Regions from separate parts of the Cryptosporangium japonicum genome, predicted to be linked through region 1. Evidence: riboswitches for the same ligand, from Rfam matches in the RefSeq annotation. Region 1 holds a riboswitch; each other region holds the start of a gene.
The links. Region 1 has a riboswitch for cobalamin ahead of ABD437_RS20940 (CbtB domain-containing protein). Riboswitches for the same ligand answer to the same signal wherever they lie in the genome.
Positions count from the first base shown of each region.

Region 1 (2,255 bases):
CCGCCCGCCCGGGTCACGCAGCGGTTCGGGCATCTCGGAGATCGTCGGGAGCAACAGCATCACCGCGGCCACCGCCACCACGTAGACCCCATTGGCGAGCAGCGTCGCGTTCCAGTTGCCGAACCGCACGGCCAGCCGCTGGCCGAGCCAGACCGACGCGCCCAGGATCACCAGCGACGCCAGCACCATCGCGAGGTAGAGCCCACCGCGCGTGCCGATCGTGTCGTCGTCGCCGACCGCGGGCGGGTTGGCCGGGTACTTCAGCCACGGCACCAGGAACAGCCCGAGGAACGCGCCCCCGGCGACCAGCACCGCGAGCACCCGCGGCCGGAGGTTGCCGACCCGGCCCAGGCAGATCAGGTAGATCACGGTGGCGAGCACGCCCATCGCGACGCCGAACACGATGATGCCGGTGCCGATGCCGACGTTCGCCTGGATCGCGCGGCTGAACACCTCGGGCTCGGCGGCCGGGACCGGGAGGCCCGCCGCCCGGTCGAGGGCGTCCTGAGCGGCGCCCCGGCCCTCCTCGTAGTCGATCGCCTTCTGGATCTGCGGTTCGGCGAAGACGCGCGCGAACAGGAACGCCAGCAGGCCACCGACTCCGCCGGCGAGTGCGCCGCGCAGCAGGAGCTTGAGTTCCATCAGTGGCAGGGGAAACCGAGGAAGTGACGCGCGTCGTGAATGTACTCGTGGACGTGCACGTCGTTGCCGAAGACCGACGTGGCGCCCTGGTCGACGCCGATGAAGTAGTAGGCGAGCAGCGCCAGCAGCACGGCGGCGCCGAGGTACACGGCGGCTCGCGAGCCGGAGATCACGACGGGGGTAGCGACAGCGGTAGGGCTGGTCACCTGGAGCCTCCTCCGGGGATCGTGCGTCCCCTGTTGCGACGGGCTTCGTGACGGCACCAGTATCTGACTCACCGACGGTGGCCGCCGGCTCACAGTGGCGCGACCGTGCTGGATTCGCACCAGCTTCCTCGCGCCGTCACGTGTCGGGAGAACCGTAGGACCGCGCGGCCCTGCGGTCAACGTGAGTTAGCGCTCCCTGCGGCGGATGAGGTAGGTGTCCATGATCCACCCCTTTTGTGCACGCAGTTCCGCCCGGGTGGACGCCACCCGGTCGGCGATCTCGTCGAGCGGCCCGGCGATCAGCACCTCGTCGGGCGCACCGAGGTAGGCACCCCAGTAGAGCTCGGCGTCCTCTCCGGTGAACCGGCGGAACGCCAGGCTCGCGTCGAGCATCACGACCAGGTCGGTGTCGTGGTCGTGGTGGCCGTTCGCCACCCGGCGACCGGTGGTGACGACCACCGCACCGGCCGTGCGGGTCAGCGTGACGCGGTGCCGCGCGGCCAGCACCTGCACGCTGCTGATGCCCGGCAGCACGTCGTAGGCGCAGGCGACCTGCCCGCGCCCGACGATCGTGTCGAGCATCCGGATCGTGCCGTCGTAGAGCGCCGGGTCGCCCCAGACCAGGATCCCGGCGGTGCCGCCCGCGGCCACCTCCGCGCGCAGCGCGTGCTCCACCGCCGCCGACCGCGCGTCGCGCCAGGCCTCGACCGCGCCGGCGTAGTCGTCGGCGGTGCGGTCCCGGGGCGGGTCGGCGATCGTAACGACCCGGTAACCGTCCGTGCCCAGGAACCGCTCCAGGATCGCCTGCCGGGCCGCGGTCAGCTCCGCGGTCGTCTCCCCCTTGTCCAGGACGAGGAACACGTCGACGCTGCGCAGCGCGTCGACCGCTTCGACGGTGAGCAGGCCGGGATCGCCGGCTCCGATCCCGATGACCCGAATGTGTCGCACCCGCAGAAGCCTAGGTGGCGGCCGATCGGGCGCGGCGTCGGGCCAGGCCGCCGAGCAGGGCCGCGGTGAGCCCGAGCACCAGCGCCACGACGCCGCCGACGATCCCGCTGCCGCTGCCGGGACCCCCGTCCGCGGTCGCGACGACGAACCCTCCGGCCAGCACGCCGGTGCCGCCGGCCGCCAGCGCGGAGGCCGCCGTCAGCCGGCCGGACCGGCGCAGCGCGACCGCGCCGAGGACGACGCCGGTCAGCGCGATCACGGCCGCGGTGCTCGACACGAGCCGGCCGGTGGTGAGGCCGTACACCGTGGACTCCAGAACCATCGGAACTCCTTCCGTCGTGGGTGACCCGATCGTCGCGCGGCCGGGGCCGGTCGCGCGTCGTGCGGACGCGGGCGCCGCGCGCTGCTGCGAACGCGGTAGCCGGGTCCTCCTCGCGCAGGAGTCGCCCGGCCGGGACG
Region 1 covers NZ_BAAAGX010000016.1:276,205-278,459, forward strand. Annotated here, with positions in the region: gene ABD437_RS20935 (CbtA family protein) at 1-642, opposite strand, end outside; gene ABD437_RS20940 (CbtB domain-containing protein) at 642-848, opposite strand; adenosylcobalamin (AdoCbl) riboswitch at 895-989, opposite strand; gene cobF (precorrin-6A synthase (deacetylating)) at 1,035-1,796, opposite strand; gene ABD437_RS20950 (DUF6223 family protein) at 1,807-2,118, opposite strand.

Region 2 (2,255 bases), on a different contig from region 1:
GCCGGGTGCCCGCACCGCCGCGCGCACCCGGCGAAGTGCACGGGGAGCAGCGCGCCGGGGTTGCGCAGTGCGGTCGCCGCGTCGGCGTGGACGTCCGTGCGGGATTTGGCGCAGCCGGGAAGGCCGGTGCAGGCCGAGGCGCTCGCCCAGGCCGACGCCGGATCGGTCACCAGCCCCGCCTCGGCCAGCGGAGCCAGCGCCTCGGGCCCCACGCCGGGCAGCACCACTCCCCGCCAGGGCGTGACGATGATCTCGTTCCGGGCCACCTCGGTGATCGCGTCCATCTGCGTTCCGGTGAGCCGTCCCAGCGGGACCACCACCCCCACCGCCCCGTCGAGCGCTCCGATCGGGTCGGCGCCGCGGAGGGGCGCGAGCACGGAGGGTTCGACCAGGGCGCAGGCCAGGGCCGGCTGCATCCGGCGGGCGACCCGCGCCACGGCGTCGTCGAGCTCGGACAGACGCCAGGCCTTCGAGGCCTGCGCCGCACGTTCGAGCAGGAAGCACCGCGCGGCGGCGATCAGGGCCGCAACGGCCTGGCCGGCCCGGACCCGCAGACCGCTGTCGACCCCCGCCAGCAGCACCGGGACCGGGTCGGCGCCCAGCAGCACGGTCACGTCGGCGCCCAGCGAGACCACGTCCCGATCGGTGTCGATCGCGAACAGGAACCGGCCGGGCAGCTCGGACAGCTCTCCGTCCGCGCACAGCGCCCGGTCGAGCGCGGAGACCACCGGGCCGGCCCCGCCGAGCGGCGACGCCACGATGTTGCGTACCCGCTCGTGCGTGGCCGAGGGCAGAAGTCCGACGTCAGCGAGCCGCGCGGCCAACGCGTCCGAATCGGTGACGCCGCGAATCTGCAGATTCGCCCGAGATGTCAGCTCCAGCGGGGCGAACGGCAGCAGTGCCCGCCACTGGGTGAGGCTCACCACACCACCGGGGATGCGCACCCGGGCCAGCCCGCCGTCGGCCGCCTCGTGCACCTGCAACGCGCCTGGGCAGCTGTCGGCAGCCTGGCGGAAGGGCACGGCGGTGGGCATAGTCCGGATGCTACGTGTCGCTCCGGTGATCCCCATTGGGCCCACTTGACGATTGGGACCCTGATCACCAGTGTTGAAAGGCCATGAGCGGTGTCAGGTGGAGGAAGCCGGTGTGAATCCGGCGCGGTCCCGCCACTGTCACCGGGGAGCGAGCCTGCATCCGAGCCACTGCATCAGCGGGAAGGCAGCAGGGGAGCGTCGATCCGGGAGCCAGGAGACTCCAGGCACCGCTGACCACGACCCGGGGCGCGGACCCCGAGTGAGGACGCCCCGCGTGATCTTGCTGCTCTCGACGTCGGACACCGACCTGCTCTCGGCGCGGGCCAGCGGCGCGCCCTACCGGCTCGCGAACCCGGCTCGAACCGGCGTCGACGATCTGCCCGGGCTCACCGACGGCGTGGACCTGGTCGTCGTCCGGATCCTCGGCGGACGCCGGGCCTGGGAAGAGGGGCTCGACGCGCTGCTCGCGGGGCCGTTGCCGGTCGTCGTGCTCGGTGGGGAGATCGCGCCGGACGCGGACCTCATGCAGCTCTCGACGGTCCCGATCGGAGTCGCGGCGGAGGCGCACGCCTACCTCGCGCAGGGCGGTGCGGCGAACCTCCAGCAGCTGCACAACTTCCTCAGCGACACCGTCCTGCTCACCGGCCTCGGCTTCGAGCCCCCCGTCGAGATGCCCACCTGGGGCATCCTGGAACGCGAATCGACGGGCGACGGGCCGACGATCGCGGTGCTCTACTACCGCGCCCACCACATCGCCGGGAACACCGCGTTCGTCGGAGCGCTCTGTGACGCGATCGAGAACGCCGGTGGCCAGGCCCTGCCGATCTTCTGCGCCTCGCTGCGCACCGCGCCCGCCGAGCTGCTGCGAACCCTCGAGACCGCGGACGCGCTCGTCGTCACCGTGCTCGCCGCCGGCGGCACCAAACCCGCCACCGTCAGCGCCGGTGGCGACGACGACGCCTGGGACGTGGGCGCGCTCGCCGCGCTCGACGTCCCGATCCTGCAGGGGCTCTGCCTCACCAGCAGCCGCGCCACCTGGGACGCCAACGACGACGGGCTCTCCCCGCTCGACAACGCCACCCAGGTCGCGATCCCGGAGTTCGACGGCCGGATCATCACGGTGCCGTTCTCGTTCAAGGAGATCGACGCCGACGGCCTCACCGTCTACGTCGCCGACCCCGAGCGGGCCGCGCGTGTGGCCGGCATCGCGGTGAAGCACGG
Region 2 covers NZ_BAAAGX010000018.1:159,544-161,798, forward strand. Annotated here, with positions in the region: gene ABD437_RS23995 (precorrin-3B synthase) at 1-1,034, opposite strand, end outside; cobalamin riboswitch at 1,135-1,255, shown strand; gene cobN (cobaltochelatase subunit CobN) at 1,309-2,255, shown strand, end outside.
Region 2: another riboswitch for cobalamin. It lies ahead of cobN (cobaltochelatase subunit CobN); the one in region 1 lies ahead of ABD437_RS20940 (CbtB domain-containing protein).

Region 3 (2,255 bases), on a different contig from region 1:
ACCCGGGAGAAGCCGATGCCGATGCCGCCGGCGAACTTCGACAGGTTCGCGACCTGGGCGTAACGCTGGTAGATCGAGTCCAGCTCGTCCTTCGGCGAGTCCACCAGGTAGCAGGAGCTCATCTGGGTGTGCCGGGTGCCGGAGTTGAACAGCGTCGGTGAGCTCGGCAGGTACGCGAGGCTGGCGAGCAGCCGGTAGAAGTCGATCGCTTCCTTGGCGGTGGTGCTCAGCCCACAGGCCACCCGCAGCAGCCAGTACTGCGGAGTCTCGACGACGAGGCGGGCGTGCGGGTGGCGCAGCAGGTAGCGGTCGGCCACCGTCCGGAGCCCGAAGTACTCGAAGCGCAGGTCGTTGGACTCGTCGATCGCGTCGTCGAGCTTACGGGCGTTCTTCTTGACGAACTCCGCGGTGTCGTCGCCGATCAGGCTTTGCTCGTGGCCCAGCGCGATCGACTGGCTGAAGCTCGCGATGCCCTGGCCGCGGACCTCTTTGTCGAGGTAGCCGGCGAGCAGCCGCGCGGCGAGGCGAGAGTACTGGGGCTCCTCGCCGATCATCTCCGCCGCGGTCTGGATGCTGAGCTGATCGAGCTCGGCCGTGCTGGCACCGTCGTAGAGACCGCTGATCGTCTTCGTCGCGACCCGGAGCGGGTCGACGTCGGTGAGGTCGCCCGCCCACCGTTCGACGGCCTTCACGATCTTGTTGACGTCCACCGGCTCGGCGTCGCCGTTTGCCGCAGTCAGGTGAATCTGCGTGACGTGCATCTGGGGCCGGCGTTGCACCGGTGTCTCCGGCGTGACCTCGGCGGTTGTCACAACTCTCTCCTCGCGAGTATCTGGACACGCGAGGACCGACGCCGATGCGCACGGCGATGTGCGCGGGATGGCGTCAGCCGTCCCGCGCGGCCTCCGACCGCCGGACCGTTCCCGGCCCGGCGCGCTGGCAGGTCTTCGGACTCGTGGGCGCTCGTACTGGCCTACTGGCCGTCGCTTCCCAGGCTCGCGCCCAGTGCTTGATGACGGCGGTCGTTCCCACTCACCGCTGCGGGGCAGTCCCGGATTTCCACCGGGTTCCCTGTTGCCACGGCCACCCTGGGTGGACGGCCGAACCAGCTGCGCGCACCACCATACGCGCTACCCGCCCCGGGCCCGCGGCACCGACCGTCCCTGGCCCGACTCTTGACGAGCCGGAGGTGACCATGTCCGACCACCGAGCCCACCACCGGCTGTCCAGCCGGTACGGTCTCCTGAACCGTCCGGCGCGCGCTGCTCGGCTCGTCGTGCTGTGGGAGCGTCAGGCATGGTCAACGAAACACTGGGCGTGGACGGCGTCGTGCTGCGCCGCGCCGAACGGGCTGATCTTCCGGCATTGATCGAGCTCCTGGCCGCCGATCAACTCGGCGCTCGGCGCGAGAGCGTGGACGACCTCACGCCGTACGAAACGGCCTTCGCGGCCATCGAGGCCGATCCCGCGCATCTGCTGATGGTGGCGGCGGCCGAGCGTCGGATCGTGGGGACGTTCCAGCTGAGCTTCCTTCCTGGGCTCGCCCGCCGAGGGGCTCTGCGGGCGCAGATCGAGGCGGTGCGGGTCGCCGGCGAATGGCGCGGCCGGGGGCTCGGCGCGGCCATGATGCGTTGGGCGATCGAGGAGGCTCGCCGCCGTGGGTGCGCGACGGTGCAGTTGACGTCGGACAAGTCGCGGCTGGACGCGCACCGCTTCTACCGTCGGCTGGGATTCGTCGCTTCCCACGACGGATTCAAGCTCGTGCTCCGGCAAAACTGACGCTTGCATCCGGTACCCAGGTACAGGCTTACCGTCGAGGCATGACGAGCTCCGACGGGGTTTCCCCCGCCTGCACCTTGCCCACCGCGGAACGGCCGCCGCGCATCGCTGAGTTCGACGACCTGTTCACCACCGCTCGGCGGGTCGAACGGCTCGCGCCCACCCGCGCCCGGGTGGTGCTGGCCGAGACCGGCGGGGTTCGTGCTCGGACCGAGGACCTGACGGCGCGGGAAACCGCATGCTGCTCGTTCTTCACCTTCACGATCACCCCGGCCGGCCCGGCCGATCTCTGGCTGGACGTCGAAGTCCCCGCCGCCCAGGTCGCTGTGCTCGACGGGCTGCTCACCCGAGCCACGGCATGACCGAGGTGCTGCGCACGAGCCAGGTCGCCGCCGCGGCCGGGGTGAACACCCAGACGCTGCGCTACTACGAACGGCGCGGCCTGCTCGCCGAACCCGACCGCACCACCGGCGGCC
Region 3 covers NZ_BAAAGX010000009.1:19,930-22,184, reverse strand. Annotated here, with positions in the region: gene ABD437_RS11185 (ribonucleoside-diphosphate reductase subunit alpha) at 1-761, opposite strand, end outside; cobalamin riboswitch at 936-1,110, opposite strand; gene ABD437_RS11180 (GNAT family N-acetyltransferase) at 1,297-1,779, shown strand; gene ABD437_RS11175 (hypothetical protein) at 1,821-2,141, shown strand; gene ABD437_RS11170 (MerR family transcriptional regulator) at 2,138-2,255, shown strand, end outside.
Region 3: another riboswitch for cobalamin. It lies ahead of ABD437_RS11185 (ribonucleoside-diphosphate reductase subunit alpha); the one in region 1 lies ahead of ABD437_RS20940 (CbtB domain-containing protein).